One region of the Paenibacillus sp. VMFN-D1 genome, then DNA from elsewhere that is predicted to be linked to it. Evidence: riboswitches for the same ligand, from Rfam matches in the RefSeq annotation. Region 1 holds a riboswitch; each other region holds the start of a gene.
What was found. A riboswitch is a leader RNA that binds a small molecule or an ion and turns the genes downstream of it on or off. The one in region 1 is predicted to bind cyclic di-AMP.
Positions count from the first base shown of each region.

Region 1 (10,182 bases):
GCCAAGTACAAAGGGGACGATCAAATTTCGGTGACGCTCGGAGCCAGCCTGACCACGCTTCAGACGACGCTGCCGCCTTTGGTGAACGCGTTTATGGAGAAGCACCCTTCCGCTGAGCTGAAGCTGGTCACCGGGAAAACGCACGAAATCGTGTCGGCCGTCCGCGACAAGAAGCTGGACGCAGGCATCGTCGCCTCTTCCATCGAAGAGCCCGGCCTGCGCTGCACGCCGCTGTTCGACGACCACCTGGAGCTGGTGCTTCCCCGCAATCACAGGCTGTGCGGCCAGGATAACGTGAGCATGGATATGCTTCACGGCCTGCCGATGATTATTTTCTCAACCGGAACGTGGTACCGGAAATTGACAGACGAATTGTTCCACCGGGCCGGCGTCGTTCCGGACATCCGGATGGAAATGGATTCATTTGAAGCGATCGTCCGGCTTCTGCCCGCCTGCAGGGCGGCGGCACTGCTGCCCAAGTCGTATTTGCGCAGTCAGCTGCTGGACGACAACGACCTGGCGATTCTTCATATTCCCGATCTGCAGGAAACGCGGCGCACCACCTCGCTTGTCTACTCCGAAAACGGGGGACTGAGCGCCGGGGCGCGCCGCTGGATCGAAGAAACGAAAAAGATTTTCGGCCGCACCCGGGATGAGTAACGGGCGCCGCATATCAAGAGCCGTCAAGACGGGATTCCCCCGCTCCTGACGGCTCGGATCATGTTACAGGCTATTTCTTCCCCATGGGCCTGGAAGCCGCCGGCTCCGCCTTGACCTCAAGGCCCAGCTTGCGGGCGACAAGTCCCGTGGTGCTGGCCTGCAGCAGAATCGTCAGCATGATCGCCATGAACGTCACGGCCGAGATAACATCGGCGTGGGCTACGCCCATGCCGGCGATCATGCCCGAAAGGGCGGCGGGAATGACCCCGGTCTCCCGGACCCACATCATGAACAGCAGCTCACGCCAGGACCATTTGACCTTGCGGTCGGGCAGTGCGCAGAGCAGAATCGTGATGGGCCGGGCGATGACCATCAGCACCAGGACCGCCGCCAGGCTTGGCCAGAAGTAATCGCCAAGCACCCGGAAGTTGACCTGGCTGCCGAGCAGGATGAAAATCAGCATCCGCATCATGACGCTCGTATTGTCCGCAAACGATGCGGTCTCCTCCAGCTTATCGTCCATTGACAGCCCGAACGTATCCGCGTTCCCCCAGATCAGCCCGGCCACGAAGGTCGCCATAAATCCGCTGACATGAATCAGGTCTCCTATTAAATAAGAAGAAAGTGCGACGACGATCATCGTGATCGTCGTGTAGTCTTTCAGAACGCCAAGCCGGAAATGGGCAACGAGATACGTAAGAATCATAGATACGACAGCGCCGACGAGAACGCCGCCGACGGCGGTTTTTACGAAATCCCAGGTCATCGTCCCGATATGTAAGGAACCGCTGCCCGTCACCGCGGCCAGCAGCGCAAAGGTCAGAATCGAGCCGGTCGCGTCGTTGAAGGCAGACTCGCTCTCCACCGTCTCCCGGACCCTTTCCTTGATCTTTACCTGCTTGAACACAGGAATGATCGAAGCGGGGTCGGTCGAGGCAATGACGGCGGCGGCCAGGAAGGCAAAAAGCCAGTCCAGCCCGAACAGGTAATGCACGGCCGTTCCGACGATCAAGGTCGTGACGATGACGCCGGGAACGCTCAGCATGGAGAGTGTGATCCATACCTTCCGCAGCCCGCTCAGCTTCAGGTTCCGGCCGCCGTCAAACAGAATGAGCGCCGAGCCGACGGAGAGGATCAGCTGGTTGATCAGCGAGCTGCTTGCCTCGTTGATCAGATGCAGCCCCTGCCCAAGCAGCATGCCTGCCACGATAAACACAGCAACGTCGGGAAGCCTGAGCCAGGAGGCCAGTCTTCCGGACAGCATGCCGACGGCAATGATAAACAGCAGCAGTATTAAAATGTGATGAATGATTTCGGTCGTCGGGGATTCCATGTCTGTCTCACTTCCAGATTTACGATTTGACGTTCACCGCTTCGCTCTCGAAGCGGTCGATATTGCTGTTAGAGCCGATAATGACCATGATATCCCCCGCATGCAGCTGGTCCATCGCCGTCGGCGCAACGATGATTCCCTCAGGACGATGAAGTGCGACGATGCTGCAACCGTACCGGGCTCTCGTATTGACTTCGCTGAGCGTCTTTCCGTTCAGGCATTGCGGTACGGTCATCTCCACGATGCTGTATTCTTTGGACAGCTCAATGTAATCCAGCAAATTCGGCGTCACGAGCTGATGCGCCACCCGGATGCCCATATCCCGCTCCGGGAAGATCACCCGGTCCACGCCCAGTTTGGACAAGGCTTTGCCGTGCAGCATGGAGATGGCCTTCGCCACCACGGTCTGAACGCCGAGCTCCTTCAGCAGGATTGCGGCAAGGATGCTCATCTGGATATCGTCCCCGATCGCCACGATCCCGCAGTCAAAGTTACGGATTCCCAGCGATTTAAGAACCTCCTCATCGGTTGCATCCGCCACTACGGCGTGAGTCAAATGCTCGCTCATATCATTGACCACTTCTTCATTAATATCCACCCCAAGCACCTCGTAACCCAAATCCATAAGCTCCATGGCCAGGCTTGAGCCGAACCGCCCCAAACCGATGACGACAAACTGCTGTGTTTTCATTTCTCTCCAGATGCTCCTTATCCCTTAATGTTGATTTTATATATGATGACTTTGAAAAATTGAAACGTTGATTCATCCAAGCCACGGTTACCCGATAATGATTTTGCCTTCGGGATGGCGGTACAGCTCCTTGCCCTTCTTCGGACCGAGCGCATAGGCAAAGGTCAGGGGTCCAAGGCGCCCGGCAAACATCGTCACACAGATCAGGATTTTCCCGATCAAGGACAAATGCGGCGTCAGCCCGAGCGATAATCCTACGGTGCCGAAAGCCGAAGTTGTCTCGTACAGGATCATCAAGAAGCTGCTGTCTTCTGTCGTAGACAGAACCATGGATACGCCGACCACCAGGAACAAGGCCAGGAAGGTAATGGTCAGCGCTTTGAAAATCCGCTCCTGGGCCAAACGGTAACGGTACAAAACGATATCGTCGCGGCCGCGGATCATCGCAATCACCGCACCGACGAGAATGGTGAACGTCGTAGTCTTGATTCCGCCCCCCGTGGAGCCCGGCGAAGCGCCGATAAACATCAGGATGATCGTAAAAAATTGCGACGCCTGGCGCATACTTGCCAGGTCCAGCGTATTCGCCCCGGCCGTCCGCGGCGTAACCGACTGGAACAGCGAGGCGAGAATTTTGCCACCCCAGTTCAGGGAACCGAGCGTCTTGGGATTCGTGAATTCAAAGATAAAGATGACGACTGCTCCGATCACGATCAGGGCGCCGGTCATGGACAATACCACTTTCGTATGAAGTGACAGCTTCCGGTTTACCCGGTAATCTACCAGGTCGGACATGACGATAAAACCGATACCGCCGGATACGATCAGAAACATCACGACAAAATTGACGAGCGGGTCGTATACAAATCCCGTCAGGCTGTTAAAATGGCCGAACAGGTCGAATCCCGCATTATTGAACATGGACACACCATGAAATATTCCAAAATAGATTGCTTTTCCAAGAGGCATATCGAACGACCACCGGATGGCGAGCAGCAGCGCTCCGCAGCCTTCGATCGCCAACGAAAAAAATATGACTTTCCGGATCAGACGGACGATGCCTTCCATCGTATTTTGATTCATCGCTTCCTGCAGCAGGAGCCGGTCCCGAAGTGAAATCCGGCGCTTGAAAGCCAGAGCGACCAGGGTGGCCATCGTCATAAAGCCGAGTCCCCCGACTTGAATCAGCAGCATGATGACCACCTGGCCGAACGTGCTGAAGTATAGCCCCGTATCTTTGACAACCAAACCGGTCACGCATGTCGCCGAGGTTGCCGTAAACAAGGCATCAATAAAACTCAGCGGCTTTCCCGTCGTGTTCGAAATCGGCAAGGTGAGCAGTATGGCTCCGATCAAAATAATGGCCGCAAAACCCAGAGTTAATATTTGCGGAGGGGCCAGCCGGAACCACTTCCATTTACCAATCAATACATTCACCTCTTTAAAAAAGTCAAAAGAAAAAAAGCATCGGAAATCCAATGCCTTTCGGTTTGGCTCCTGCATGCACGACGCCTACGAGGTTAGCTGACGGATTCGGGCATGCACAGGTTGCCCTATTCGCGGACGACAAAACCGCCCAACGAAATTCACCCCAAAAAAATGGTTCCCCCGTTTTCAATGAGAAATTCGGCGTTCTTATTCATTTGCATCAAAATTATAATCTTTATTGTGGGACATCACAAAGGCCTTTTTCTGATGAATTGGTTGGAAAACAGCCTGATTCGCAATGCAAGTGGACACGGCCTGCGGTTATCTTCTCTTTTCGATGGCTTTCCTTGATTTTCATCGTTTTTTCACCACTATTTTCAGGGTATACTGGTTTTGGGCGAATCTTCTATGTTATGTTTACCGTACTGTAATGGGGGGAATGGTATCTTTATCACATTCAAGGGGGGATTTCATGGACCGGTTAAACCAGCCGCTGGAAATCAGGGCCAATTATAAATGGCTGGGCATTTTGGGAGTCATCGGCCTTATTTTATTCTTTTTCGTACAAGTGTTTCCGCAGACGAGCTCGGAGACGCTGGAGGGGCAAACGACCAAGGTCATCAGTAAATCGGAGGCGGAAGCAGCCGCCAAAGCGTTTGCCTCAGACCGGTTGAATATTCAAACAGGCATTGCAGATAAGCCGCTTGTCACATACCAGTCGGAATCGGACCTTTACGGTTATTTATCCAGAGAGAAGCTTCTTACGGAATATAACAAGAAATACGAACCGAAGTATCCTTATGACGTGTTCCGGGTCCGGCTTCCCGAGTCGAGCGATCAGGGATATGTCAATGTAGACGTACATATGAACACGGGCAAGGTGGTCGGGTTCTCCATCACGCCTCCGTATTCCAAGTATGCGGCCGCGATGGCTGAAACGAACGAAACGATGCGCAAGCAGAAACTGAGAATTGTCGAAGGAAACATGACGCTGGAGGATAAAGAGGAAATCGCCTCGTCCTGGCTGCAGAAGCTGGGCTACAACACAAGCTCCTTGAAAGTATCGAGCGGCAAGGATGAGCCCGGATTGATCTATACCGACTCCTCCTCGCACATCGGGGAATCGCAGCTGGAATTCAAGTTTGCCTTTGAGGATGGGGAGCTTCACTCCTTCCTCCCTGGATTTTCGGTCCCATCCGCTCATACGGCTTATGTAGAGAAGCAGACCAATAGCGCCACAATGCTGACCATGCTGGGATATGGACTGTTTACGATCGTCCTCGGCATTCTCGCCATCATTTACAGTGCGCTGACGCGGCGGTACACATCCTTTGCCCGCGGGCTGTTTTTATCCTTGTTTTATTTTGTTGTCTCATTGCTGACGACTTATAACATGCTGCCGGTGCTGGAAGCGGAAGGCTTCTCCCAGTTCGGGCTGATCGTGGCCATGGTCATTCAGGTGATCCTGAGCATAGCGATGACGGTGCTCCTGTATTTCTCCCTGGTCGGCGGGGACGGACTATGGCGCAAAGCCGGTTACAACGCCTGGGCCCGCGCCAAAGAGCCAGGATACGGGCGTTACGTGCTCCACAGCATGTTCACCGGGTATTTGTGGGCATTTATCCTGATGGGGGCGCAGTCGGTGATCTATCTCGTCCTGGACCGGACGATCCACAGCTGGTCCACGACGGACGCCTCGCAGTCCCCGTATAACATGCTGTACCCGTGGATGCTGCCGATCATGGCCTGGATGGCCGGCATCTCCGAGGAAGCCGTGTACCGCCTGTTCGGCATACCGATGCTGAAGAAAATCGTAAGGAACACATTTGTCGCCTGCGTCATACCGACGCTGATTTGGGCCTTCGGCCATACGCTGTACCCGATCTACCCGATATACACCCGGCCGATTGAGCTCCTGTTCATCGGTCTCCTGTTCAGCTTGATCTTCCTGCGTCACGGCTACATCGCGGTCATGTTCGCCCACGTCGTGTTCGACAGCATCCTGATGAGCTTCAGCTTGTTCAGCATGGGGGATCTGACGAACATTTTGGCGGGCGTGGTCACCTGCGTCATGCCGTTTATCGTCGCCTGGGTCATTTACCTGTTTTACGGCAAAAAGAAGGAGAAGCCGTATGCTACGACTCCTCCTCCTGAAGGGCTGCTATAATTTGTCCGGCGAGCTTGTCGCCGATCGAGAGAGGCCGGAAGTCTTCAATCCGGGCCTCTTTTATTTTTTTGAGCGAGCCAAAATGCTTCAGCAGCAGCTTGCGCCGCTTCTCGCCGATGCCCGGGATGGCGTCGAGCTTGGATGCCACCATCGACTTGCCGCGCTGCTCGCGGTGGAAGGTGATGGCGAACCGGTGCACCTCATCTTGGATGCGCTGGAGCAGGTAGAACTCCTGGCTGTCGCGCGGCAGCGAAATCGGCTCGGGCGGATCGCCCACCATCAGCTGCGCGGTCCGGTGCTTGACATCCTTGACCAGACCGCATACCGGGATGAACAGGCCCAGCTCGTTCTGCAGCACGTCGATCGCGGCGGAAATTTGGCCTTTGCCGCCGTCCACGACAATCAGGTCGGGCAGCTCCAAATTTTCCTTTAGCACGCGCTCGTAGCGTCTGCGGACGACCTCCCGCATCGTATCGTAATCGTCCGGTCCCTGAACCGAACGGATTTTGTACTTCCGGTATTCCTTTTTGTCGGGCTTGCCGTCGATAAACACGACCATCGCCGATACCGGATTCGTTCCCTGGATGTTGGAGTTGTCGAACGCCTCGATCCGGTGCAGCGACTCAATGCCGATATACTGGCCGAGGTTCGCGGCGGCCTTCGACGTCCGCTCCTCATCCCGTTCGATCAGGCGGAACTTCTCGTCCAGTGAGACCTTGGCATTCTCCTCCGCCATGGCCACAAGCTGGCGCTTCGTTCCCCGCTGGGGTACCAGCACCTTGATGCCGAGCCATTCCTGCAGGGATGCAGCGCCGCCGCCGGCATCGATCGATTCCGCGGCATCCTCTGGCCGGCTGTTGTCTTCCGCCTCTTCCCCTTTTGGCATGTCAGGCAGCAAAATTTCTTTCGGCAGCGCCGGATTGTCGCTGTAATACTGCGTCACGAAGGACATGAAATCGCTGTACGCCTCTCCATAGAACGGAAAAACAGACGCGTGGCGCTGAATCATTTTCCCCTGGCGCATATACAGAATCTGCACGCACATCCAGCCTTTATCCACGGCAAAGCCCAATACGTCGCGGTCTTTCGTGTCCGTCGTCGTAATCTTTTGCTTCTCCATGATCGCTTCAATATTGAGGATCTGGTCGCGCAGCTCCTTCGCCCGTTCAAAATACAGCTCCTCCGCCGCCTCCTGCATCTTGCGCTGGAGCTCCTTCTTAATCTCCTCGTGCCCGCCGCTCAGAAATGAATTAATTTCCTGGGTAATACGGTCATACTCCTCCTGAGGGACTTCCTTCTCGCACGGTGCCAGGCATTGGCCCATGTGGTAGTACAGGCATACCTCCTTCGGCATGACCCCGCATTTGCGCAGCGGGTACATCCGATCCAGCAGCTTTTTCGTCTGCTGCGCGGCGTAAGCATTCGGATAAGGGCCGAAATACTTGGCCTTGTCCTTGAGCACGCGGCGGGTCACCTCAAGGCGGGGATGCGGCTCATTAGTAATTTTAATATAAGGAAACGTCTTATCGTCCTTCAGCAGGACGTTATATCGCGGCTGATGCGTTTTGATCAGATTACATTCAAGAATGAGTGCTTCAATGTTGCTTCCGGTCACGATATATTCAAAATCCCGGATATCCGCCACCAGACGCTGCGTCTTGCCGTCATGGCTGCCGGTAAAATAGGAGCGGACCCGGTTCTTCAGCACCTTGGCTTTACCTACATAAATAATCTTGCCATCGGCATTCTTCATTAAATAACAACCGGGCAGATCGGGCAGCAAAGCCAGCTTGTTGCGGATCTTCTCCAGTGCTTTTTCCTGTTCCTGTAATTGCTTTGCAAAATCGTCCATGCCGTTTCGGCTCACCTCCCGGTACTTATATTATAGGAGAAAACGGCTGAATACAGCAATATGACCCGGCAAAAGTCGGGCCGCACCGGTGCCTGTCTTGGGTGCTTTGCGGTGACTTAGCACTGTGATCCTGTTTTCAATAGTCCCCGCGGGGGAAATTCCCGCCCCGATCACGAAATAAAGCGCCCCCGGAATCATCCGGAGGCGCCTGTCATCGGCCATGCACCAATTATTGGTGTTTAGCGATGATGTTTTTCAGGTTTTCTTTGGAGTTCAGGCCGACCACTTTATCAACCGGTTGACCGTCCTTGAAGAAAATCAAAGTCGGGATGCTCATCACGCCGAAACGGGACGCCGTTTCCGGATTGTCATCCACGTTCAGTTTGGCAATTTTCACGGAGTCTCCGAGCTCGTTAGCCAGGTCTTCCAGAATCGGAGCGATCATTTTGCAAGGACCGCACCATGGTGCCCAAAAATCTACCAGAACCGTACCTTGACCTTCGATTTCAGCGTTAAAGGATTGGTCGGATACATTCACAATTGCCATAATAGGTTTCCTCCTTATAAGAAAAAAATTCGGTGTATTCTGCTTCACAGAAGACAGACCATGTTTAGCGGCTGTACGCAGGGGACGAAAAAACGGCCATGCCGCTTGGTATCCCCCGTAATCGCAAGAGCGCAAATGGACGTCTAAACTGATATGTCTTTGTGGACAGTTTAAGTATAACACATTCCGTCAAGAAATGTGAAACCCTTAATTACAGATTAAACGAAATTCGGGCCCCTTAACCGTTCAGCCACCCTTCCCTGCCCCTATAAGTATTCACCATATATTCTTTACAAATTCTTTGAAGTTTGGGTATACTAATGTTAACTCGGGTTTCTCTGTTCATGAGAAGGCTCATTGACATCAGGCTGAAACCATGATGAGGAGGCATTTGTTCAAATGGATGCAAACGTGCACGCTAACGATCCGCGGAAACACGTGAACGAAGAGCCGCGCAATGATTTAATGGATCTGATGAATGGCTTTGGCGGAATGGCGCTGTTTATGACCGTTCTGTTTGCAGTCATGGTGATCATTAAATTTGTTATTTCCGGCTAATTAGCCCCATAGGGCTTACAAGAAAACCTGGCTTTGCCTGTCTTTTGGACAGGTTGGCCAGGTTTTTTTGGCTTATAAACAGTGAATTTGGTAATGATGCAAAATGCCGCTTGGCCCGGGTCCTTGTTGAAACGGCCCTTTATCACTGTCTGCGGCGCTGATTCTCCCCGTGCAAATGCACGACATCGACGAACGGCGCGATACGGTCCATCAGCCGCTGCCCCTTATGCCCTTCTTCGCCGTCTTTGTTCGTGAAGCTCAGATGCCTTTCCAGGCCGTCCAGAGCATAATTTGACGTATAGAAGGTCGGCTTGCGGTTCATCCGGTAATTCAGGATGGAGCCTAGCACGTGGTCGCGTACCCAGGGACTCAAATTTTCGGCGCCGATATCGTCAAAAATGAGCAGATCGCACGCCTTCATCAGCTCCACGGTCTCCTTCAGCTTCACGTTATCGCTAAGCATCCCCTTCAGATCCTCCACAAAATCAGGCATGTACACGATAACCCCGGTATGACCGGTAATCGCCAGCTCATGAAGGAGATAGCTCATCAGGAACGTTTTGCCGGTCCCGAACGATCCGTACAGATACAGTCCCTTGTTCGGCAGACCGTTCTCGCGTACGTCTCGGATATACCGGAATACCTGATTCACCGCCGGAGCCCGGTTCCGGTCCTTGCCCATAATTTCGACCTCGTTATATCCTTCGCTCAATGCACGCTCGTCCACGTAAAAGCTGCGGATCCGCTTCTTGATCTGGTCCTCTTGCTGCTTGGCCGTCTGCAGGGTGCAGGGAACCTTGCGTTCCACCAGTTCCGTAATCCCGTTGACGACCTCCACTTCCAGCTTGCTGTAATGTCCCTGAAAATCGTTCGGGCACCGCTCAAGCCCCGGGCAGCGGTCACAGTGCCGCCGGTCGGTTGCAAACTGGTACAGCCGGGTCACGTT
Region 1 covers NZ_QRDU01000006.1:240,657-250,838, reverse strand. Annotated here, with positions in the region: gene C7820_RS29790 (LysR family transcriptional regulator) at 1-660, shown strand, start outside; gene C7820_RS29785 (cation:proton antiporter) at 731-1,993, opposite strand; gene C7820_RS29780 (potassium channel family protein) at 2,013-2,684, opposite strand; gene C7820_RS29775 (TrkH family potassium uptake protein) at 2,772-4,112, opposite strand; cyclic di-AMP (ydaO/yuaA leader) riboswitch at 4,180-4,326, opposite strand; gene C7820_RS29770 (CPBP family intramembrane glutamic endopeptidase) at 4,585-6,279, shown strand; gene uvrC (excinuclease ABC subunit UvrC) at 6,248-8,131, opposite strand; gene trxA (thioredoxin) at 8,361-8,678, opposite strand; gene C7820_RS29755 (YqzM family protein) at 9,078-9,236, shown strand; gene dnaI (primosomal protein DnaI) at 9,379-10,182, opposite strand, start outside.

Region 2 (10,182 bases), on a different contig from region 1:
ATCGGCGTCACCGACTTGATGTACCAGTCGGGGGCTATCCAAGGGATTACGTATGATTACCTCAGTCCGCTGCTGGTCATTGCAGCCATCTACTTCATTATGACGTTTACCTTGTCCAAGCTGCTGGGGGCATTTGAAAGGAGGCTGAATACCGATGATCAGCGTTAAAGATTTGCGCAAATCGTTCGGCAAGCTGGAGATTCTGAAAGGGATCGACATCGACATCGCCAAAGGCGAGGTCGTCGTCGTGATCGGCCCCAGCGGCTCGGGAAAAAGTACCTTTCTCCGCTGTTTGAATCTGCTCGAAACCCCGACAGGGGGACAGATCACGTTTGAAGGCGAGCCGATTACGGACAAACGCCATAACATCAATGCCACACGCGAAAAAATGGGCATGGTGTTCCAGCATTTTAACCTGTTCCCGCATAAATCGGTGCTGCAGAACCTCATGCTGGCGCCGGTTAAGGTGAAAAAGCAGCCGCCGGCCGAGGCGGAACGGATTGCCCTTGACCTGCTGCGCACGGTCGGATTATCCGACAAGAAGGATGCGTATCCTTCCCAGCTGTCAGGCGGACAGAAGCAGCGGATCGCCATCGCGCGGGCGCTGGCCATGCAGCCCCACGTCATGCTCTTTGACGAGCCGACTTCGGCGCTGGACCCTGAAATGGTCGGCGAAGTGCTGGAGGTCATGAAGAAGCTCGCGGAGGGCGGCATGACGATGGTCATCGTAACCCATGAAATGGGGTTTGCCCGGGAAGTCGGCGACCGGATCGTCTTTATGGACGGCGGACAAATCGTCGAGCAAGGGACGCCTGCAGAAGTGTTCGGTAACCCGCAAAACAGCCGCACGAAAGATTTTCTGAGCAAGGTCCTTTGACCAAGAGCCTGCATCTACAAATGATAAAGCCCTGGACGAGAATATTACTCATCCAGGGCTTTTTTTGTACCTTTTTATGAATAAATCGTTAAAATGAATGAAGAAGTTGTAACTTTTTTGAAAGGAATTGAGCCGTTGCTCCCTTGCTTAAGTCAGCTAACAACTCTAAATAAAGCCTGATCATTCAAAGGTTTTGGATTGGTAACATTTTCATGAGCACTGGTTACAAAATTGTGATATATTTGTTGAGCCGAAACTTTTAAGGTAAAGTGCGGGGGATGTAATTTGTGTACATAGTACGCTTGGGGTGAATCGCACCAACAGGGCGTAGGGTTGTCTCCTCAATCCGAATCCGACAGCTAACTTCGCAGGCATCACGACTTAAGGAGGAACCATGAAAAGATTTAAAGGAATCAAGACACTTGCAGCCATCATCGGCATTTCTCTGGCGGTACAGTCGGTACCCACGTTTGCGGACTCGGTCCATGTAGCGAAGGATGGAGACACCTTCTATACACTATCTAAACAATATGGCGTTAATTTGAATCAACTGATGAATGCAAATCCGAATGTACAAGCAACCAATATTTATCCGGGCCTGAAATTAAACGTTCCCGGAGCAAGCACAGCCAAGGCATTTGCCGCAGAGGACAGCGGCTCCATCATCACGGCTGCTTCCCTGAACGTCAACGGCAATGACAAAGTCGTGGAAGCATGGGGTAAAACCTTCGATTACTCCAAAACGCTGGACGTCCGAGCCACGGCATATTCTTCCGCAGCTAGCGAAAACGGCAAGTGGGGCGCAGTGGATTACTTCGGCAACCCGCTGAAGCTGGGCACGATCGCGGTTGACCCGTCCGTTATTCCATTGGGAACGAAAGTGCTCGTTACCGGTCACAGCTTCCCGGGCCTTCCGAAGAAAGCCTTCGTAGCGACAGCTAAGGATACCGGCAGCGCGATTAAGGGGAAACGCATCGACATTTTCGTGCCGGGCAGCCCGGAAAGCGTCAGTGCCTTCGGATTCCAGGACGTTGAGCTGTACTTCATTAAATAGTCAATGCTATTCATAACAACACGGAAAAACCGGCTTTTGTACTCAAGCCGGTTTTTTTGTACGCTCAGCGCGTTACTTGTCTTTTGGAACGTGAAGTAACCTCGGCAGCGTGACGAATGAATAGCCTTTATTTTTCAAGGTCCGAATAATGTCCGGAAGGGCATCGATCGTACCGCTGAGATTGGATGTGGTTCCGCCTCCCGCATGCTGAAGAATGATCGAGCCTTGCCCAACGGTGGACAGCACGTTGCGCTTGACCGCTTCCTTGCCGATTCCTTTCCAATCCAGCGAATCGACGTTCCAGTTTACGATTTTGTAGCCCTGCTGCTTGGCCCAGCGTAGTTGGCGTTCCGTGATGTCTCCATAAGGGGGCCTGATCAGCTTGGGCTTATAGCCGACGATGCCGTAGAGCGTGTTCTCCGTCCGCTTAATCTCGGCTACATATTCGTCCATCTCCAATTTGTGAAACACGGGATGATTATAAGAGTGGTTTCCGATCACATGTCCTTCACGGACGATGCGCTCGACCAGCTCGGGATGCTTCTTCGCCCGGCTGCCCATCACAAAAAAGGTGGCTTTAATATGATGGGCTTTGAGCACATCCAGGATCTGAGGAGTAAACCTGGGATCCGGCACGTCATCAAAGGTTAGGGCCACCTCTTTGACGCGCGGACCGTGAATTTTGAACGTTTCGGGATATTTTTTGATCAACTGGCCGAGCGTAAGGATCTGCTGTTCCTTCCGCTTTTCTTTCGCCTCCCGGCTGCTGGTTTCCCGTGCAGGTTCGGAACCTGACGGATGTTCCGGGGGTTCACCGCCTTGAGCGGCGGCTGCCGGCCGCCCGGACTGCCAAGGACAGATCAACAACAAGATCAGCAGGGAAGACAGCAATACGCATAACAGCTTCTTTTTCATCCGTCTCGACTCCTTTCCACCGCGGACAAACAGCGAAAACATGATTATCCTTGTTATGTCCATAAGTTGATGCAATTATGTTGCTTTAAATCAGATGCTGGGCCACATTTTCATATCGTTCGGCAAAGCGTGTATAATAGAACTGATGGATTACGGTCGCTGCACATTGGCCGTAACCGCGAGGTATGGACAATGAGCGGCGGCGCTGCAATCATATAACCCTGTTGTCATATAGGCTTAATCACATACAACATAAAGGAGACACGAAGCAATGGCAGATCTATTTACACCTTATGTACTTAAAGGATTATCTCTGAAAAACCGGATTGTTATGCCTCCGATGTGCCAATATTCGGTACAGGCTGAGGACGGGATCCCTAACAATTGGCATTATGTCCATTATGTATCCCGCGCAGTCGGCGGTGCCGGATTGATTATCGTAGAGATGACGGGGGTTCACCCGGACGGACGGATTACGAACCGGGATACGGGAATATGGGATGACGGGCAGATCCCTGCTTACCGCAAAATCGTCGACGAAGTGCACGCCTATGGCGCAAGGATCGGCATCCAGCTGGGCCATGCCGGCCGCAAGGCGGAAGACGCGAACCCGCCTGTAGCCCCATCGGCTATCCGTTTTGACGAAAAATATAAAATTCCGAGAGCTTTGTCCACCGAAGAGGTCCAGAGTCTGGTTACCGCCTATGGGGAAGCGGCCCGGCGCGCTGTGGAAGCCGGCTTTGATACGGTGGAAATACACGGTGCTCACGGCTATTTAATCCATCAGTTCCATTCACCGCTGACCAACCGAAGAGACGACGCGTATGGAAAAGACCTGGCTTTGTTCGGAGAAGAAGTCGTGAAAGCCGTCAAGAAGGCGGTCCCTGAAGACATGCCTGTTCTGATGAGAGTGTCAGCCAAGGAGTACGTGGACGGCGGTTATGACGTCGATTACTGCGCGGAAATCTGCCGACGATACCGGGATGCGGGTGTAGACGTATTCCATATTTCCTCCGGCGGTGAAGGTCATATCGGATCGAACGGCGGACCGAAGGCCGGCTCGGGGTACCAGGTGGAATTGGCGGAGCAAATGAAGGCAAAGCTGGATGTGCCGGTAATTGCTGTCGGCCGCTTGGAAAATTACGAGGAAGCGCAGCAGGTGGTGCTGGAAGGAAAGGCGGATCTGGTCGCAGTCGGCAGAGGCATGCTGAAGGATCCTTACTGGGCGCTCCATGCGGCTCAAGAGCTGAACGGAGAACAGAAGATCCCGAAACAGTACTTGCGCGCTTTTTAACGAGGCATTGCGGAAATGAAGCTAATCAAACATTCATAACAAAACGCTGGAGTCAGATCGGTTGGATCGCTCCCGCGTTTTTTTAAACGGTAAACATAGCCTTGAATGAAGGCTCGTTGCTGCTATATTATGGAAGATGAACAAAGCCGAAAAAAATTTTGGCGATTTTTGAAACGGTCCTAAAACTGCTGCGTAAAAGAGTATCAAGAAGAACACATTAACCTTTCAGGAGGAACAAGAAACCATGGCTATTTTCAAAAGACTGCGCGATTTAACAATGTCCAATATTAATGCGATTATCGATAAGGCAGAAGACCCGATCAAGATGACGGACCAATACATCCGTGATATGACCGAAGATTTGGAAGACGCGGAGAAGGCTGTAGCCGCTCAAATCGCCATCGAGAAAAAATTCAAGCAGTTGTACGAAGAGCAGCAGGCGCTCGTTGAGAAGCGTACCCAGCAGGCACACACCGCAGCCCAGGCACAGAACGTTGAGCTGGCCCGCCGTGCGCTGGAAGAGAAAAAATCGGCTGAGCAGAAAATGAACGAATACAAAGCAAGCTACGACCAGAACAAGGCTTCCGCCGACAATCTCCGTGCTAAGCTTGAGGAAATGCGCAAGCAGCTCACCGAAATGAAGAACAAAAGAGAGACGCTGGTAGCCCGCTATAATGCGGCCAAAGCGCAAACCGAAATCAACAAGGCGATGAACGGTTTCAGCACCCATTCTGCGACGAACGGCATGAAGCGGATGGAAGAGAAGATGCTGCAGATGGAGGCGCAAGCCGAAGCCAGCAACGAAATGTCCGCCAAAGGCAAATCGCTCGACGACGAGTTCGAACAGCTCGGTAAGGACAAAGAAGTTGAAGATGAGCTGGCAGCGCTCTTGAAGCAGTACGAGAACAAATAATCTGCCATAAACCGGGTATGATGAATAGCGAAGGGGAACATTTGTCATATTTCTCCTTCGCTTTTATTATGTATGAGTGAGACGTTGAGAAGATGTGGAGGCTAAGGTGGATGGATTTTAATATCATTAAAGGGATTCTGGTATGGACAGGTTCCGGGGCGATCCTGCTCTTTATTTTGATGTTTGTGGATTCGCTGTTTACCAAGTACAAAGATTTTGAAGAAGTGAAGGCGGGCAACATGGCGGTCACCTCGCGCCTGGTCATCAAGCTGCTGTCCCAGGGTTACATTCTGTCCGTTTCGATTCGGACTTCGAATAACCTGCTGGAAGCGCTTGTCGTATCGATCGTCTCCTTCTTGATCTTACTCGTGCTGGAAGCGATCGTGCGCGTCTTGATGAGATGGTGGGCAAAGCTTGACCTGGATACAGGTACACAGCAGGGCAAAGTGGGTTACGGCCTGTTTGCCGGTACGATCCATTTGGTGGGCGCCCTCATCATTACCGCCTGCCTGTAGCATGACCCCAATATATATTAAAGTTTGATTACCTAAGGAGTTATAGCATATGAGTGTATTTAAAAGAATCGGCAACCTGTTTGCCAAGCCTGAACCGCCGAAACCGGAGAAAAGCATGCTGGCGCTGATGCCGGGAGATATTTGCGAGGTATCGCTGGTCACATACGAAGTCATCGGACGCGTGCACAACCGCGGAAGAAACGCCGTTCTGCTCACGCTCCGGGACGGGAACACGATCGCTTACCTTCATATTGAAGAGCGCGAGACCTTGGAGTATGAATTGTACGCTCCCATCGACGGCCGGCTTGACAATCCTGCCGAAGTACCAACCGAAATCGAACTGGACGACCGGGTTTACTATATGGAAGAAGAATACATCGGTCATGTGTTGATTCAAGGCAAAACCCCGTTTACGCAAGGGGGAGAGCAGCACGTATGGCAGTACCAATCCGACGATTATCATCTGCTGCGGATCGAGTGGCAGAACGGACGCTTTATGCTGTATGAAGGAGAGAAAGTAATCCCAGGTGATGTGAAAGTCATCCGGGCCAATTAGAGGTGGGGCACATGATGGGTAAGAAGAGAAGCAGGTTTCTCGGCCTGAAGCTTCTGCTTGTCGCCAGCCTTGTGCTGTCTCTGCTGACCGGATGCGGCATCGGCTCGCCAAACGTCAAGGAGACATATCCGCTGGAGTCGGTGAACCGCGACGGTAACGCTACGTCGTATGTGTACCGGGCCGCGGACAAGACGGTTCCCGAGGTTGCGAAGGAGCTGACGGACGAGAAGAAGCCCGACCAGATGTCGCCGGAAGATGCCGACCGGATGTTTCTGGTGTACGGTAACGAATGGTACCATCTGCAGAAAGATACCGCCAAGCCAAGCGATACGCTGATCGAAATCGACTCGCAGCAGTATGTGCAGCGGAATTACGATTCAAGCTTTCTTCAGGGATATCTGACGGCTGCGCTCATCGGACAACTCTTTGATTCGTTCGGCGGCGGAGGCTCTTACCGGGGGTATACGAGCAGAGACATTTATCAGCCGAAGCAGGGAACGTACCACAAGCCGACGACCAACGATAAAAAGGTCGCGCCGCCGCTGACGGTTGAGAAGAAGGGCTCGATTCTCCGCCGCGGCAAAAACAGCGACACGAATCCGAGCGTCGGTTCCGGAGGCAGCATTTTTGACCGGAAGAAAGATACCAAGACTCCGAGCAGGGGCAGCATTTCAAGGGGCGGCAGCAGCGGCTCCGGCCTGTTTGATGCACCGAAGCGGTCGTATACGAAGCCGAAAACCCGCGTCGGATCAGGCAAGATCACAAGGCGCAGGTGACGGCTGGCCGCAAGCGAATATCCTGATGCCGTGTTCACGGCAGATGAAAACGCACGAAGCATGGATTCGTGCGTTTTTTTGTGTCATGATAGACAGTGGAGATATTCAGTTACGGAAGGATGATACATAATGGATCAGACACGAACCGATTACGATAAATTTCACCGGAAACCGATGCAGGTCAAGGATGCCCAAAGGCTGATCGCCGGGTATGTCGAGGCAGGCGCTGTAGAAACGGTACCACTGGCGGAGAGCGTCGGGCGCTTTCTGGCCGAGCCCGTTACCGCCCCGCATCCGTTTCCGCGGTTCCGCCGCTCCGGAATGGACGGGTACGCGATTCGGTCTGCCGACACGGCTTCTTGCAGCTCGGACGATCCGGTCTGGCTGGAAGTCATCGACGAGATTCCTTGCGGCAGCGTGTCCAGCCAAGTGATCCGGCCGGGGACGGCTGCGCGGATCATGACAGGCGCCGAAGTGCCGGACGGCGCGGACGCCGTCGTCATGCTGGAGATGACGGAGCAGCAGGAAAAGGACGGACGTGTCCGGGTCGGACTGAAGCGAAAAATCCAGGAGGGGCAAAACATAACCCCGATCGGCCTGGAGGTTCAGGAAGGACAGCTGCTGCTTAGCCCGGGGACCCGTATTTCGGCCGGGGAAATCTCGGTGCTGGCGACGTTCGGCATTCATCGTGTCCCGGTGTACCGCAAGCCGCGGATCGCGATTTTCTCGACGGGGTCGGAGCTGCTGTCCGTCGAAGAGCCGCTGCAGCCGGGTAAAATCCGCAACAGCAACACGTACATGCTCGCGGCCCAGGTGCGGGAAGCGGGGGGCGAGCCCTTTATCCTGGAAGCCATTATGGACGATTTGCAGCTGGCACAAGCTCGGGTCGAGGAGGCGCTGCGGGAATACGATGCAGTCGTGACCAGCGGCGGTGTGTCGGTCGGCGACTACGACATTATGGGCGATCTCGTCCGCGGCGGCGGGGTGGAGATGCTGTATAACAAAATCGCCATGCGTCCCGGCAGCGTCACGACGGCGGCCGTGAAGGAAGGCAAGCTGCTCTTTGCGCTGTCCGGCAATCCCGGCGCCTGCTTCGTCGGCTTTGAGCTGTTCGTCCGGCCGACCATTCAGGGCATGATGGGGAGAAAGGATGCCTACCTTAAGGAGTGGACAGCCGTCTTGGACGTCGACTATACCAAAGTGAACGCCTTTACCCGCTACGTTCGCGGAAGAATGGAAGTCCGCGATGGGTTGGTGTATGCCGTTCCGGCAGCGGTGGACGAATCGAGCGTCATGGTAACGATCAAGGACAGCGACTGCCTGATCGTTATCCAGCCCGCCAAGGCAGTCACACCGGCCGGATCCAAGGTGCAAATTTTGCTGCTTAAAGAGGGATCGAGATGAGCCGGCAAGAAGCGAAACCGCCCGTCTGGCAAATCGTCGGGTATAAGAACAGCGGCAAGACGACGCTCGTCTGCAGTCTCGTCGAGAGGCTCGCTGCCAAAGGCGTACGGACAGCGGTGATTAAGCACGACGCCCACGATTTCGACATCGATCATCCGGGAACGGACTCGTACCGGCACCGGAAATCTGGTGCAGGTGCAGTCGCCCTTGTGTCCTCGCGGCGTACGGCCGTGATCGAGGAAGCGGAAACCGGGCTGGACGAGCTCATAGCGCGGTTTTCCGGATACGACATGATATTAGTGGAGGGCTTCAAGCAGGCGGAGTACCCCAAACTCGTGATGGTCCGCAGCCAGGAAGACCATTCGCTCGTTTCCCGATTAACATCCGTGAATGCGATCGTCTCCTGGCTTACCGATGACAAGGTGAAGGGGAGCATGGATGTGCATCCGGGCTCCGTTCCGGTATTTGGCGTCAATGACACCGGCCGGATCACAGAATGGCTGCTTCACCATAGTAAGCACGGTACGACGGAATGAACGGAAACTAACCGTTTTGCAATAAAAAACAGCACGCCCATCCTGAATATACCGGATGCGGCAGTGCTGTTTTTTATTGTGACCTCGCCTAAATCCGTTACGGTTCAAGCCTACGCTCAATCGCCTCGGACATCGTTTTGTCCGTGAGATGGGCGTACACCTCCGTCGTTTCGGTTGAGGCGTGGCCGAGCTGTTCCTTCGTTTTGTAAATATCGTTTTGCAAATAATAGTCGGTGGCGAAGGAATGCCGGAGCTTATGTACGGTGAGATAAGGCTTGCCGAAACGCTTGGCATACTTGATGATCATCGCCTGGATCGCCCGCTTGGTCATGCGTCCGCCTTCCTGATGCCCGTTCGGAAGCGCTGCAAACAGCGCTTTTTCCCGCTTGGGCACCTTGTATCTGGACTGACGCAGGTTAAGGTACTGGGCCAAATCATCCCTTGCCTGCTCGCGGAAATAGACCGGGGTCTTGAACGTCTCGTCGTTATTGCCCTTCCGGTACACATACAGCATCTTGTTGTTCATGTCCAGATCATCGACATTCAGGTTAACGACCTCGGACACCCGAAGCCCCGAATTCAAAATCAGGCTGGCAATGCAGGCGTCGCGTTCCTTATTCAGCTCATGGGCGTAGAGCGCCTGCTTGTTATTGGCGACATCCTTGGCGTAGCCGTCCATAATATAACCAATAAACTCCAGGAGCTCGTCTTCCTCGAGGATCTTCCCTTTTAGTTTGGCGGCCGTGTCTTTCGGTTTGTGGATCCGTTTGATCTCCACCTTCGCCATAATGTTGCGCTTCAGGAGCGGATAAAAGTTGTCATCCTCGGCAATTTGGCTTAAGTAATGAAACAGGGAGCGCATGGAAGAAAGCTTGCGAGAGACGGTAATTTTGGAGTTGGCACTCTCCCGGCGGGTCGTTAAATACAAGCGGTAGCTGACGACGTCTTCCATCCGCAGCACCTCCAGCTCTTCCAGCGTTACCTTGCCGTTGTCCGGCGCAGCGGACAATCCTTCGGCCCGGAGCCAGTTGAAGAACGTTTCGTAATCCCGGATATATTCAAGCAAAGTGGACGGCGACAGATCAGGCAGCTTGTAATCGATAAATTGCTGGACGTACCAAGGCATGGTCAGCACTTTGTCGTCGAGCTTTTTCCGGTCTTGTTCCTTTTGAACATTCATCGTCATCCCTCATCTTTCCTTTTCTTCATATCTTTTTATATTAACACAATGGGCGAACAGATGTCCGCTTCAATTACGTATATGTCAGGAAATCCGTCCGTGTATAACCTTGCCCGTCCGTTGACAAAGTTATATAGTGGAAATGAAGTTTAGGATCGTGAA
Region 2 covers NZ_QRDU01000001.1:928,937-939,118, forward strand. Annotated here, with positions in the region: gene C7820_RS04425 (amino acid ABC transporter permease) at 1-168, shown strand, start outside; gene C7820_RS04430 (amino acid ABC transporter ATP-binding protein) at 155-877, shown strand; cyclic di-AMP (ydaO/yuaA leader) riboswitch at 1,116-1,268, shown strand; gene C7820_RS04435 (3D domain-containing protein) at 1,272-1,931, shown strand; gene C7820_RS04440 (polysaccharide deacetylase family protein) at 2,004-2,846, opposite strand; gene C7820_RS04445 (NADH:flavin oxidoreductase/NADH oxidase) at 3,118-4,140, shown strand; gene C7820_RS04450 (PspA/IM30 family protein) at 4,385-5,053, shown strand; gene C7820_RS04455 (DUF350 domain-containing protein) at 5,164-5,568, shown strand; gene C7820_RS04460 (DUF4178 domain-containing protein) at 5,618-6,124, shown strand; gene C7820_RS04465 (DUF4247 domain-containing protein) at 6,139-6,900, shown strand; gene C7820_RS04470 (molybdopterin molybdotransferase MoeA) at 7,030-8,304, shown strand; gene mobB (molybdopterin-guanine dinucleotide biosynthesis protein B) at 8,301-8,840, shown strand; gene xerS (tyrosine recombinase XerS) at 8,938-10,020, opposite strand.
Region 2: linked by a shared signal. The riboswitch ahead of C7820_RS04435 (3D domain-containing protein) and the one ahead of C7820_RS29775 (TrkH family potassium uptake protein) in region 1 are both predicted to bind cyclic di-AMP.

Region 3 (10,182 bases), on a different contig from region 1:
GATCTGCTGTGGCTGCCTGACGCGGCTTTTCACTCGGCATCGATCGCTTCGGATCTCGACGGGGTGGAGCGGAGGCTGATCCAGAGGAGCAAGGAATTTGAGCGGCATTTCAACGAATTTTATTTGAAGGCGCTTGAGCTTGTAGGATACTTGCGTACGCTGCGGACGACCTATCCGGCGGTGAAAAAGTTCCACAGCGACGTGGACCTGGAAATGTCGGCGTTTATGAACTTTCTGCTGGAGGTCGAGGAGCTGGACATCAGCGCCGAGCTGCTGAGCAGGCTGAACAGGCTGGTGCCGGACCATATGTTCCGGGAAGAATGCTATTATTTGCAGAAGCTGTCCCAATTCGGCGAGGTGCCGCGTCCTGATTGCGACCCGGCAAAGCCGAGGGTGGAGTAACGCCCCAAGGGATTGATCATAAAACCGCTTTAGAATGCCTCTTTGCTCTTCGGGGATGTCCTGGGTGCCGGGAGGTTTTTTTACTCCTGAACACAAACCGGCTTGCTGCGGACAGGGATGGATAATATCAAATAAATCCAGTTTATTTGCGCTGCAGTCCATTGAGTTCGACCGGGCGATGCGTGATAATGAGGGCACAAGATCACTACCAAACGAAAAGAGGTTGATGTATTCGTGCGTAAAGTCAAGGTTGGCGTCATCGGTACCGGCATGATCAGCACCGTATATCTGAAAAATTTGACCGGCATGCTCGACCATATCGTCGAGGTCAAAGCCGTAGCGGATATGGTTCCGGAGCTCGCGCAGAAAAAAGCGGAAGAGTTCGGTGTTCCGAACGTGTACACCGTGGAGGAGCTGCTGGCCGATCCGGAAATTGAAATCGTTCTCAATTTGACGGCCCCCGCCGCGCACGCCCCGCTGAACCTGCGGGCACTTGAGGCCGGGAAGCATGTGTACACGGAGAAGCCGTTTGCCCTCACCCGCGAGGATGCCGATGAGGTTCTGGCTCTGGCCGAGTCCAAAAACCTGCTTGTCGGCTGTGCGCCGGACACCTTCCTCGGCGCCGGAATCCAGACCTGCGTCAAGCTGATCAATGACGGATGGATCGGCACGCCTTACGGTGCAAGCGCTACAATTATCATGGGGAACGCCGCGGGCGGCATGCATCCGAACTTCCGCAACTTCCTGAAGCTGGGCGGCGATCCGATCATGGATATGGGGCCTTACTATTTGACGGCGCTGATCGCGCTGCTCGGACCCGTACAGAGGGTAACGGGATCCGCCCGCCAGCTGCATCAGGAGGTCGTGGTGGACAATCCGAAATCGCCGGCATTCGGCCAGACGGTGCCGGTGGAAGCGCCGACGAACGTATCGGCTGTGCTGGACTTCCACAGCGGCGCTGTGGCAACCCTACAGGCGGCCAAAGAGGCGTTCGGCTATTCGCCGCGGCTGGAAGTGTACGGCACGGAAGGCATTCTGTACGTTCCGGATCCGAACTTCTTCGGAGGCGCCGTATCCATCCAGTTCCCGAACGGGCAGACGAAAGAGATCCCGCATTCCCATCCGTATGCCGAGGAAGGACGCGGCATGGGCGTAGCCGACATGGCTTATGCAATCCAGTCGGGACGTCCGAACCGGGCAAGCGGCAAGCTGGCGCGCCATGTGCTGGACATTTCGCTCGGCATCTTCGAAGCGTCCCAGCAGGAACGCCACATTCACCTGGAATCCACGGTGGAACGTCCGGCTCCGCTGCCGCTCGGCCTGAAATACAACATGCTGGATCTGTAAACACCACACGGAGAACCTGTCCCATTTCAAACCAAGAGAGGATGCATAGATCATGACCCAATTTCCCGTCGCCGTACAGCCTTATACGGTTCGCGAACAATTAAGCAAGGATTACATAGGCACGCTGGAGAAAATCGCCGCCATCGGCTATCAGGGCATTGAGCTCGGACGTCCGCCGGAAGGCATCACCGTGGCAGAGCAGAAGGCGCTGCTGGACCGGATCGGCCTTAAGGTCATCGGAACCCACGCCGGATTCGATACGTTTGATTTCAACCCGGACGACATCGCGGATTATCTCGAGGAGGTGGACGGCGGTAAATTCGTGGCGCTGTCGCTGCGTTTTGCGTCCCGGGACGAGGTGCTGGCGAAGGCCGCCAAGCTGAACGAAGCGGGCGAGAAGTTCCGCCGGCGCGGGGTTCAGCTGCTGTACCATAACCACGACTGGGAGTTCGCCAAATTCGACGGCGAATACGCGCTCGATATTTTGCTCCGCGAAACCGATCCTTCCTTGGTTCAGATGGAGCTGGATACGTATTGGGTCAAGCGGGGCGGTGAAGATCCGGCGTCGTACCTCGCCAAGCTTCAGAACCGGTGCCCGCTGCTTCATATCAAAGATGTGGAAGCCGGCGAGGAGCAGTTTTTCGCCGAAATCGGGGAGGGGATTCTCGATTTCAAGGCCATCGCCCAAACGGCGCGGGAGGTAGGAACCGGCTGGCTCGTCGTCGAACAGGATCAGAGCCGGCGCGATCCGCTGGAGAGCCTGGCGATCAGCTACCGCAATTTGCAGGGACTCGGACTGATTTAATCCTTTATTTTCTTACGAACGAACATCGAATGGGCCTGAAAAGGAACCGAAGCTAAGACTCCACTTCGTGGGGGATGAGGAAGGGAACTGCCATGAATATAACGGAAAGCCAATCCAGCCGGGCGGCCTCGCATCTTTTGCACCTCCCGAGGATCCATATCGTCGGGGACATCGTCAAGAAGCCCGGCACCTCCCTCGGCCCGCGGCGGATTCACGATTACGAGCTGCTGTATTTTCCGGATGGGACGCGCAGCGTCTACAGGGTGGAGGGGGAAGCATACGTCCTGCAGGAACCGAGCTTTATCGTGACCAGGCCGGGCGAATACCATGCCTATGAATACGACCCGCAGCAGCCGGCGCGCCATCTGTTCATTCATTTCGGGACGGAGGCGGCGCTTCCGCTCCTTGCGCCCGGCGGCCCGAGCGTTATTCCGCTGGACGAGGAGCTTCCGGTCGGCATGATGAAGCAAATCATGCATATCGCCCATGCCCATACGGACCGGATGCAGAGCCGCGGGAGCTCGCTTCTATGGTCGCTGCTGACGGAAATCAGCGGCCATCTCTTCGACGAGCCGCTGACGACGCCGGCCAACCGGATTCCTCCCCAAATCGTCAAGGCGCTCGATTATATCGACAAGCATTTAGGGGAGGCCATTTCGGTGGAAATGCTGGCGAGGCGGATCGGCTGGTCGCATGAGCATTTCTCCAGGTCTTTTGTGCAGTATATGGGCCGCACGCCGCGCGACGCGATTATTCAACGGCGGATCGAGCGCGCCTGCCAGCTCCTGCTGTACGAGGAGCACAGCATCAAGGAGGTCGCCTTTGCGGTCGGATTCTCGGATGAAAATTACTTCAGCAGGGTGTTCAAAGCCGTGAAGGGACTCACCGCCAGCCAGTACCGCAAAAAATATTACAATCCGATGTACCGGGATTTGGTTCCGGTCAAGGAGTCGGAATCACTGTATCCGGTCAACCGGATTCTGTATAACATCGGGGCCGGCGAAGGTTAAACCTTCGCCTGGCTATATAGGAGAGTGATGCGAATGAAGGAGAAGGTGAGGACAGCGGTGGTCGGTTACGGATTCGCCGCCAGGACGTTTCACTGCCCGGTCATCACGGCCGTACCGGAGCTGGAGCTGGCGATGATCGTCCAGCGCAGCGGCCATTCGTGCTTGCAGGCTTACCCATCCGTCCGGGCTGTACAGGACGTCCGGGAAGCCTATGAGGATCCGGACATCGACTTGATCGTCATTACGACGCCGAGCACGGCGCACTACTCGTTTGTCAAGGACGCCCTGCTGGCCGGCAAGCATGTCGTCGTAGAGAAGCCGTTCACGGCGACGACGGAGGAAGCGGACGAACTGATCGCGCTGGCCCAAAGTAAAGGGCTGGTGCTCAGCGTGTTCCATAACCGCCGGTGGGACGGCGATTACCTGACGCTGCAGGAGGTTGTCCGCCGCGGTCTGGTCGGCCGGATCACCGAAGCGGAATTCCGCTGGGACCGGTTCAGCCCGAATGCCGATCCCAGCCGCTGGCGGGATGTGGGGGCCGAAGGGTCCGGGACGTTCTATGACCTGGGCGTCCACCTGATCGACCAGGCGCTGACGCTGTTCGGGCTTCCGGACAGCGTGCAGGCGGAGGTGCGGACGCAGCGGGAGCGGACGCTGGCCCCGGACTATTTTGACGTATCGCTGGGGTATCCGGATGGGCTGAAGGTGTCGGTAAAATCGACCCTGCTTGCCCGGGATCCGGCTCCGAGATACCGGTTGTACGGGACGGAGGGTTCGTTTGTCAAGTATGGAGAAGATCCTCAGGAAAATCTGCTGAAGGCCGGCAGGCTGCCGGGATCGCCCGGATGGGGCGAAGAGCCTCAGGAGATGTGGGGAAGCCTCGTGGCAAACCGGGACGGCCTGCAGTTTACGGGGCGTCTGAAGACGATTCCGGGATGCTACGACGCCTATTACCGCAACGTGGCGGAGGCTATCCATGGTGTGTCAGAGCTTGGCGTAAAGCCCGAGCAGGCCCGGATGGCGATCCGTATCATCGAGCTGGGCATGCAGAGTCATGCCGAGCAGAGAAGGGTGCCATTTACCCCTTAACTACTTACGGAAAGAAGGAGATCAAGCTTGTTTCCTTTCAAATTGTCATTGAATACATCTACACTCCTGCCTTACGGACTCGGCGTCAAAGAGCAGGTCCGCGTGGCGGCGGAAGCAGGCTATGAGGGCATCGAGCTGTGGGTACGGGACATTGAAGCTTACCTTGCAGAGGGCGGCGAGCTGCAGGAGCTTAGACGGTATATCGAAGATCATGGACTGAAGGTGGCGAACGCCATCGCCTTCTGGGCTTGGGCCGACCGTGATCCTGAAGCGAGACAGCGCGGCTTCGACCAAGCGGAGAAGGAAATGGAGATGTTGGCGGAGCTGGGTTGTCTCGCGGCTGCTGCGCCCCCCTTCGGACAGGTTGCCCACGTCACGCTGGACGAATTTGCCGCTTCCTTTGCCAAGCTGGCCGAGTTGGCCCGCCGGATCGGCATAGAGCCCTATCTTGAATTCTGGGGAAAAGCGGCCCTGCTGAACTGCCTGAAGGATGCGATCTACGTAGCTCAAGCCAGTGGAGTGGCGGACGCCAAAATTCTTATCGATCCGTTCCACATGTACACCGGCGGCAGCGAGCTTCGGGACCTTGAAGGCTTGCCTGGGAACCGGATCGGCATCGTCCATGTGAACGATTATCCGGCGGCGCCGTCCCGCTCCGAGATCCAGGACGCCCACCGGGTATTTCCGGGAGACGGCATCGCTTCGTCCGGAGCGCTCGCCAGAACGCTGGCGGATGCGGGATATGAGGGCTATCTGTCGCTGGAGCTGTTTATGGACAGCTACGGCGGGTTGACCGCCCTGGAGACCGCGAAGCTTGGTATTGCCAAGATCCGGGAGGCTTACAGCCTGTAATGTCCAGATCCATCGCGGGAGACAACCCCGTCAGCAAGCTGTCGCTGCTTGCGATTACGTGGCCGATTTTTGTGGAATCGGCCCTTCAAATGTTTCTCAGGACATCGGACACGTTCATGCTGAGCAAGGTGTCGGACGGCGCGGTTGCGGCGGTCGGTGTCGCGAACCAGATCATCATGTTTGCGGTGCTGATGTTCAATTTCGTGGCGCTCGGCTCCGCGGTCGTCATCTCGCAGTATTTGGGTGCCCGCAGGCAGCATGAAATCGGCCGGCTGGCCGGTTCCTCGCTGGCGCTGAACTTCCTGTTCGGCCTGGTCGTGAGCGTCATCGTCATGATGCTCAGCGGGCCGCTGCTGCGGATATTCGACCTCGATCCTTCCCTGTTCGGGCAGGCGGAGAAGTATTTGCTCATCGCCGGGGGCGCCCTGGTCATTCAGGCGCTGCTGACCGCCGTCACGGCCATGATTCAATCTCATGGATTAACCCGGCAGACGATGGTCGTCACAATCGGCATGAACGTACTGAATATTTTCGGCAATTACCTGTTTATTTACGGCCCTGGAGGCTTTCCGAAGCTGGGCGTCGTCGGGGTGGCGATATCCACCGCCTTTGCCCAGTGCGTCGGGCTGGCCGTCAATCTGGTGCTGCTCCGCAAGGCGGCGGGCGTCTACATCCGCTGGAACGACCTGTTCGTGTGGAGCCGTGAGCATATCGGGAAGGTGCTGCGCGTCGGCGTGCCGTCCTCGGCCGTGTCCTTGTCTTACTCCGCCAACCAGTTTGTGACCACGGCCTTTATTTCGTCGCTTGGGGCCAGCGTGCTGGCAACGAAAATTTACACGCAGAACATCATGTTCTTCGTCATGATTCTGGCTGTCTCGCTGGGCCGGGGCGGGCAGATCATCGTCGGGCAGCTGGTCGGCGCGGGCCAGAGGGAAGAGGCCTACAAGCAGGTGATCCGGAATCTGATCCGCAGCGAGCTGATCACGCTGGCGGCCGTCGCCGTGCTGACGCTGTTCCGGCAGCCGCTGATGAAGCTGTTCACGACCGACCCGGACATTATCGCGATGGGAGCGGCCTTGCTGCTGCTGAGCTTTCTGCTGGAGCCGGGGCGCAATTTCAACGTCATCCTGGAACGGTCGCTGCAGGCCGCCGGCGACGCCCGGTCCGCCATGATCGTGTCCATCACGGTGACCTGGCTCTTTAGCGTGCCGCTGACGTACCTGCTCGGCATCTATTGGGGATACGGCCTGTACGGCATCTGGGCGGCGTTTATTGCCGACGAATGGCTGCGGGGCATCCTGCTCTGGGTCCGCTGGAGGAGCAAGGCCTGGCAGCGAAAAGCGCTGGTGCAGCTTCGCAGCGAGGAGCAGGCGCTGTAGCCGCCCGCGCAGGCAGCACAAAAAAACCGCCACTCGGGGATTATCCGGGGTGGCGGTTCTTTGTGCTGGCGCCGAACAGGGACAGATATGCCGAGGAGCGGCGGATCAAGGCGCGGGTATCCGTCGGGAACTCCCGGCCGAGCAGCGGGAGGCGGTTGACGGGAGCTTTCGCCTGGACTTCCGTACCAAGGTCAGCCGTCAGGCCGGAGATCGCTAGCGACGTTCCTCCCCCGATGCGCAGCGATGCTGCAGCTCCTTCGGCGTAAGCCGTACGGTTCCGCTCGAGAAGGCCGGCATCAAGGGATCTTCCCATGTGTTCGGCTGTTGTGCGCGCGGTATGCTGCTCCAAGCGTGACCTGACATCAAGCAGCGCCATCAGCGCGAGCGGGTACTGATTGTGGTCCGGCTGCTTCAGAATGTTCATGGCCGTCGCGGTGATGGCCTCTTCCAGCGTCAGTCCGCAAATATAACGCAGGCGGCAGCCCCACCGTACCAGATCGAAGGCTTGCTTGCCTGAGCACAGCAGGCCCTCGGCAAGCCCTTCCTCTCCCGAGTAAGGCAGCTTCATAATGCCGATCCGGCAGTTTTCCAGCCAGCCCAGGCTGTGGTGCTGGTACCTTGGAAGATCGATTTCAAACAGTTCGATGGTGGAGATCAAAGCCCGGTTCATCGCGACATCCTCCTTGACCGTGATTTCATGTATACTCCCTGCCATCTTGTTCCGGATCGTCACGGCAAGTAGGGTTCCATACATGTGTCCGATTGGTAAACTATCCGCATCATACGTCCAAGGGATATCTTTGGCAAGAAGACGAGGCGGATTTTTCGGATCAAAACCAGCATCTTTCCAGCGCAAAGTCCAAAATCCCGGCAAAAAGCCGCTTTTTTTCAGCCTAGCGGCTTCAGCCCTATTCCGGCATTATTTTCCGATCCAATGGGCGGGTTCAGCCATTTGAATGGTTTCCCGCCTTCAGTTATCCAGCAAAGCTAAGGAAAGCGGTAGGAAAGGCCGTAAAACAATGATTCCTACGGATTAGGACCCGTTTTCCCATCAGATCCCCAAATAAAGCAGGGAATCGTATCGTTTCCCTGCTTTACAGTTCGCCGTCCCAGGCGTATATTCATTTCATCATCCAATAGAGTAAAATTTGCGACTTGATGAACGCTGAATTTTCCGATGAAAAGCGGGGGAACCAATCGCAGTCCTCGTCCCACGGAGCTTTATGCTGGGGCTTGCGGCTTGCAGGGGTGAATCGGAGGCAGGATAACACCTGTTTCCGTAGGGCTACTCTCACGGCCCGAATCCGTCAGCTAACCTCGTAAGCGTAGTTGAGAGCGGAGGAAACTGTGATTTGACGCATCAACACAGGGTATCTGCTCTGTGTTTTTCTGTGCGCTCATTTTGAAGGATGAAGCGTGTACATGGAATATGTCTATTCGCTGAATTTCCGCCGAAGGCGGAAAGCGGGGGAACCGGTCGTGTCTGCAGCATCCGCTGCGGGCATATGGGGTGAATCTCGAAAGTGATGAGTAGGGCTACTCTTTGGCCCGAATCCGTCAGCTAACCACGCAAGCGTATTAAGAGAGGCAGCTGTTATTCATGCAGATGGCAAGGCTTATTCAGCCTTGGATTTGGAAGCATGGAAGAGTGTCCTCTTTCCGGTGCTTCTTTTTTGTTGTTTAAAAAAGGAGAAGCATGGATTCCCAAGCGGGCGGCGCCCGCGATTTTGTACAAACAGAGAAAACAGGTTATTTGGGAGAGAGGAGAACTTGAAGTGCCCCAGATACAAGTAAACGGAACTACGTTATATTATGAAATTCACGGCAGCGGCACGCCCATCGTGTTCATTCACGGGCATTTGTCGTCCCATCATATGTTTGAGCCCCAGGTCGAATATTTCAGCAAGCGGGCGAAGGTAATCGTGCTGGACCTCCGGGGTTACGGCAATTCGGGGAAGCTTGACGTGGAGGTCGGGCACATTATGGAAACCCAATGCAGCGATCTGTGCGAGCTGCTCAATAAGCTGCATATTTCGCAGGCGACGCTGGTCGGCTGTTCCAGCGGAAGCGTGCTCGCCCAGACGTTTGCCGCCCTTCATCCGGACCGGGTCAGCGCCCTGGTGCTCGTAGATAGCTACTTCGCGGGATGCTTCGGAAAAAAGAACCATTTGCTGAATATTTGCGAGGCATGCAGCTGGCTGTCTTATTATTTGCCTGCGGAGTTTTTCCTCCGCTCGCTGCGGGTGACGTATAACCGGTGGAGACCGGTCTACAGCATCCTCCGCAAGGAGCTGTACCACAAGCGGCCGACAGAGTCGATCAAGCAGCGCATGGAGCTGCTGCGTATGGAGATGCCCGCCAATTTGGCGCGGCTGCCGATGCCTGTACTGTGCGTCGCAGGCAGCCAAAGCGAGTGGTTCGTCAAGCAAATGCAGCGGGCGGCCACCCTGTTCCGGCATGTGCAGCTGGCGACGATCGAGGATGCGATGTACCCGACCCATTTATGCCAGCCCCATGCATTCAACCGCATGCTGCTGAACTTTTTGATGGACCAGCATATTTACCGGACCCGGGAAGCCTATGGAGGATAGCCCGCGGTCATGGGATTTGCCTCCTGGAAAGAAAATCGCATCTTGAGTCACACTGGCCCTAACCAAACGATCTACTCGCTGTATTAGGCAGCAAGTTAACCGCCCGATAAGAAGGCGGTTAACTGAGCTCTAGCGAGTATTCGTTTTTTCAATGAGACTGATTATATTAAAAAGGGAGGGATGAACCGTCCATCAATATCGGTGAATCCGTATTCCTGGGCAAGATCACCAACCTGTAATACCAGTCCGTTTTTCAGTTTCACTTCATCATCCCCAGCCAGGGCTGACACCGCCCGCCCTACGTAATACGGAGACTCCGTGTGTTTCAGAGCCTCAACCTCCTTCCAATGAGCTTCATCTGTACCGAAGTTCCTTAATACCAGTTCTGTTCTCATCCAGCCAGGGGAGACCGCTACCACGGTTATTTCAGTGCTTTTGAGATCGTGAGCTAATCCGAGCACTGAGCGGTTAATGGTATTTTTGGCGAGGTCGTAATAGAAAGTTCCTAAATACTTATCCTGGTCCTGAAATGTGGTATGTACGATCAATCCAGAATCAGCTTCCAGCATAAGCGGGATCGCATAATGGTTTGTCGCTATTTGTAGGCGTACTCCATTCTGAAACATAGCATCCCACATGCTCAGCGGATATTCCCAGAATGGTTTGGATTGTAAATTCACTTCCAAGTCATGCAGTCCCCAGACGTT
Region 3 covers NZ_QRDU01000002.1:838,897-849,078, forward strand. Annotated here, with positions in the region: gene C7820_RS19360 (DUF2935 domain-containing protein) at 1-402, shown strand, start outside; gene C7820_RS19365 (Gfo/Idh/MocA family protein) at 637-1,749, shown strand; gene C7820_RS19370 (sugar phosphate isomerase/epimerase family protein) at 1,802-2,554, shown strand; gene C7820_RS19375 (AraC family transcriptional regulator) at 2,647-3,564, shown strand; gene C7820_RS19380 (oxidoreductase) at 3,598-4,653, shown strand; gene C7820_RS19385 (sugar phosphate isomerase/epimerase family protein) at 4,681-5,505, shown strand; gene C7820_RS19390 (MATE family efflux transporter) at 5,505-6,884, shown strand; gene C7820_RS19395 (hypothetical protein) at 6,925-7,554, opposite strand; cyclic di-AMP (ydaO/yuaA leader) riboswitch at 8,038-8,225, shown strand; cyclic di-AMP (ydaO/yuaA leader) riboswitch at 8,313-8,476, shown strand; gene C7820_RS19400 (alpha/beta fold hydrolase) at 8,660-9,475, shown strand; gene C7820_RS19405 (SDR family NAD(P)-dependent oxidoreductase) at 9,637-10,182, opposite strand, start outside.
Region 3: linked by a shared signal. The riboswitch ahead of C7820_RS19400 (alpha/beta fold hydrolase) and the one ahead of C7820_RS29775 (TrkH family potassium uptake protein) in region 1 are both predicted to bind cyclic di-AMP.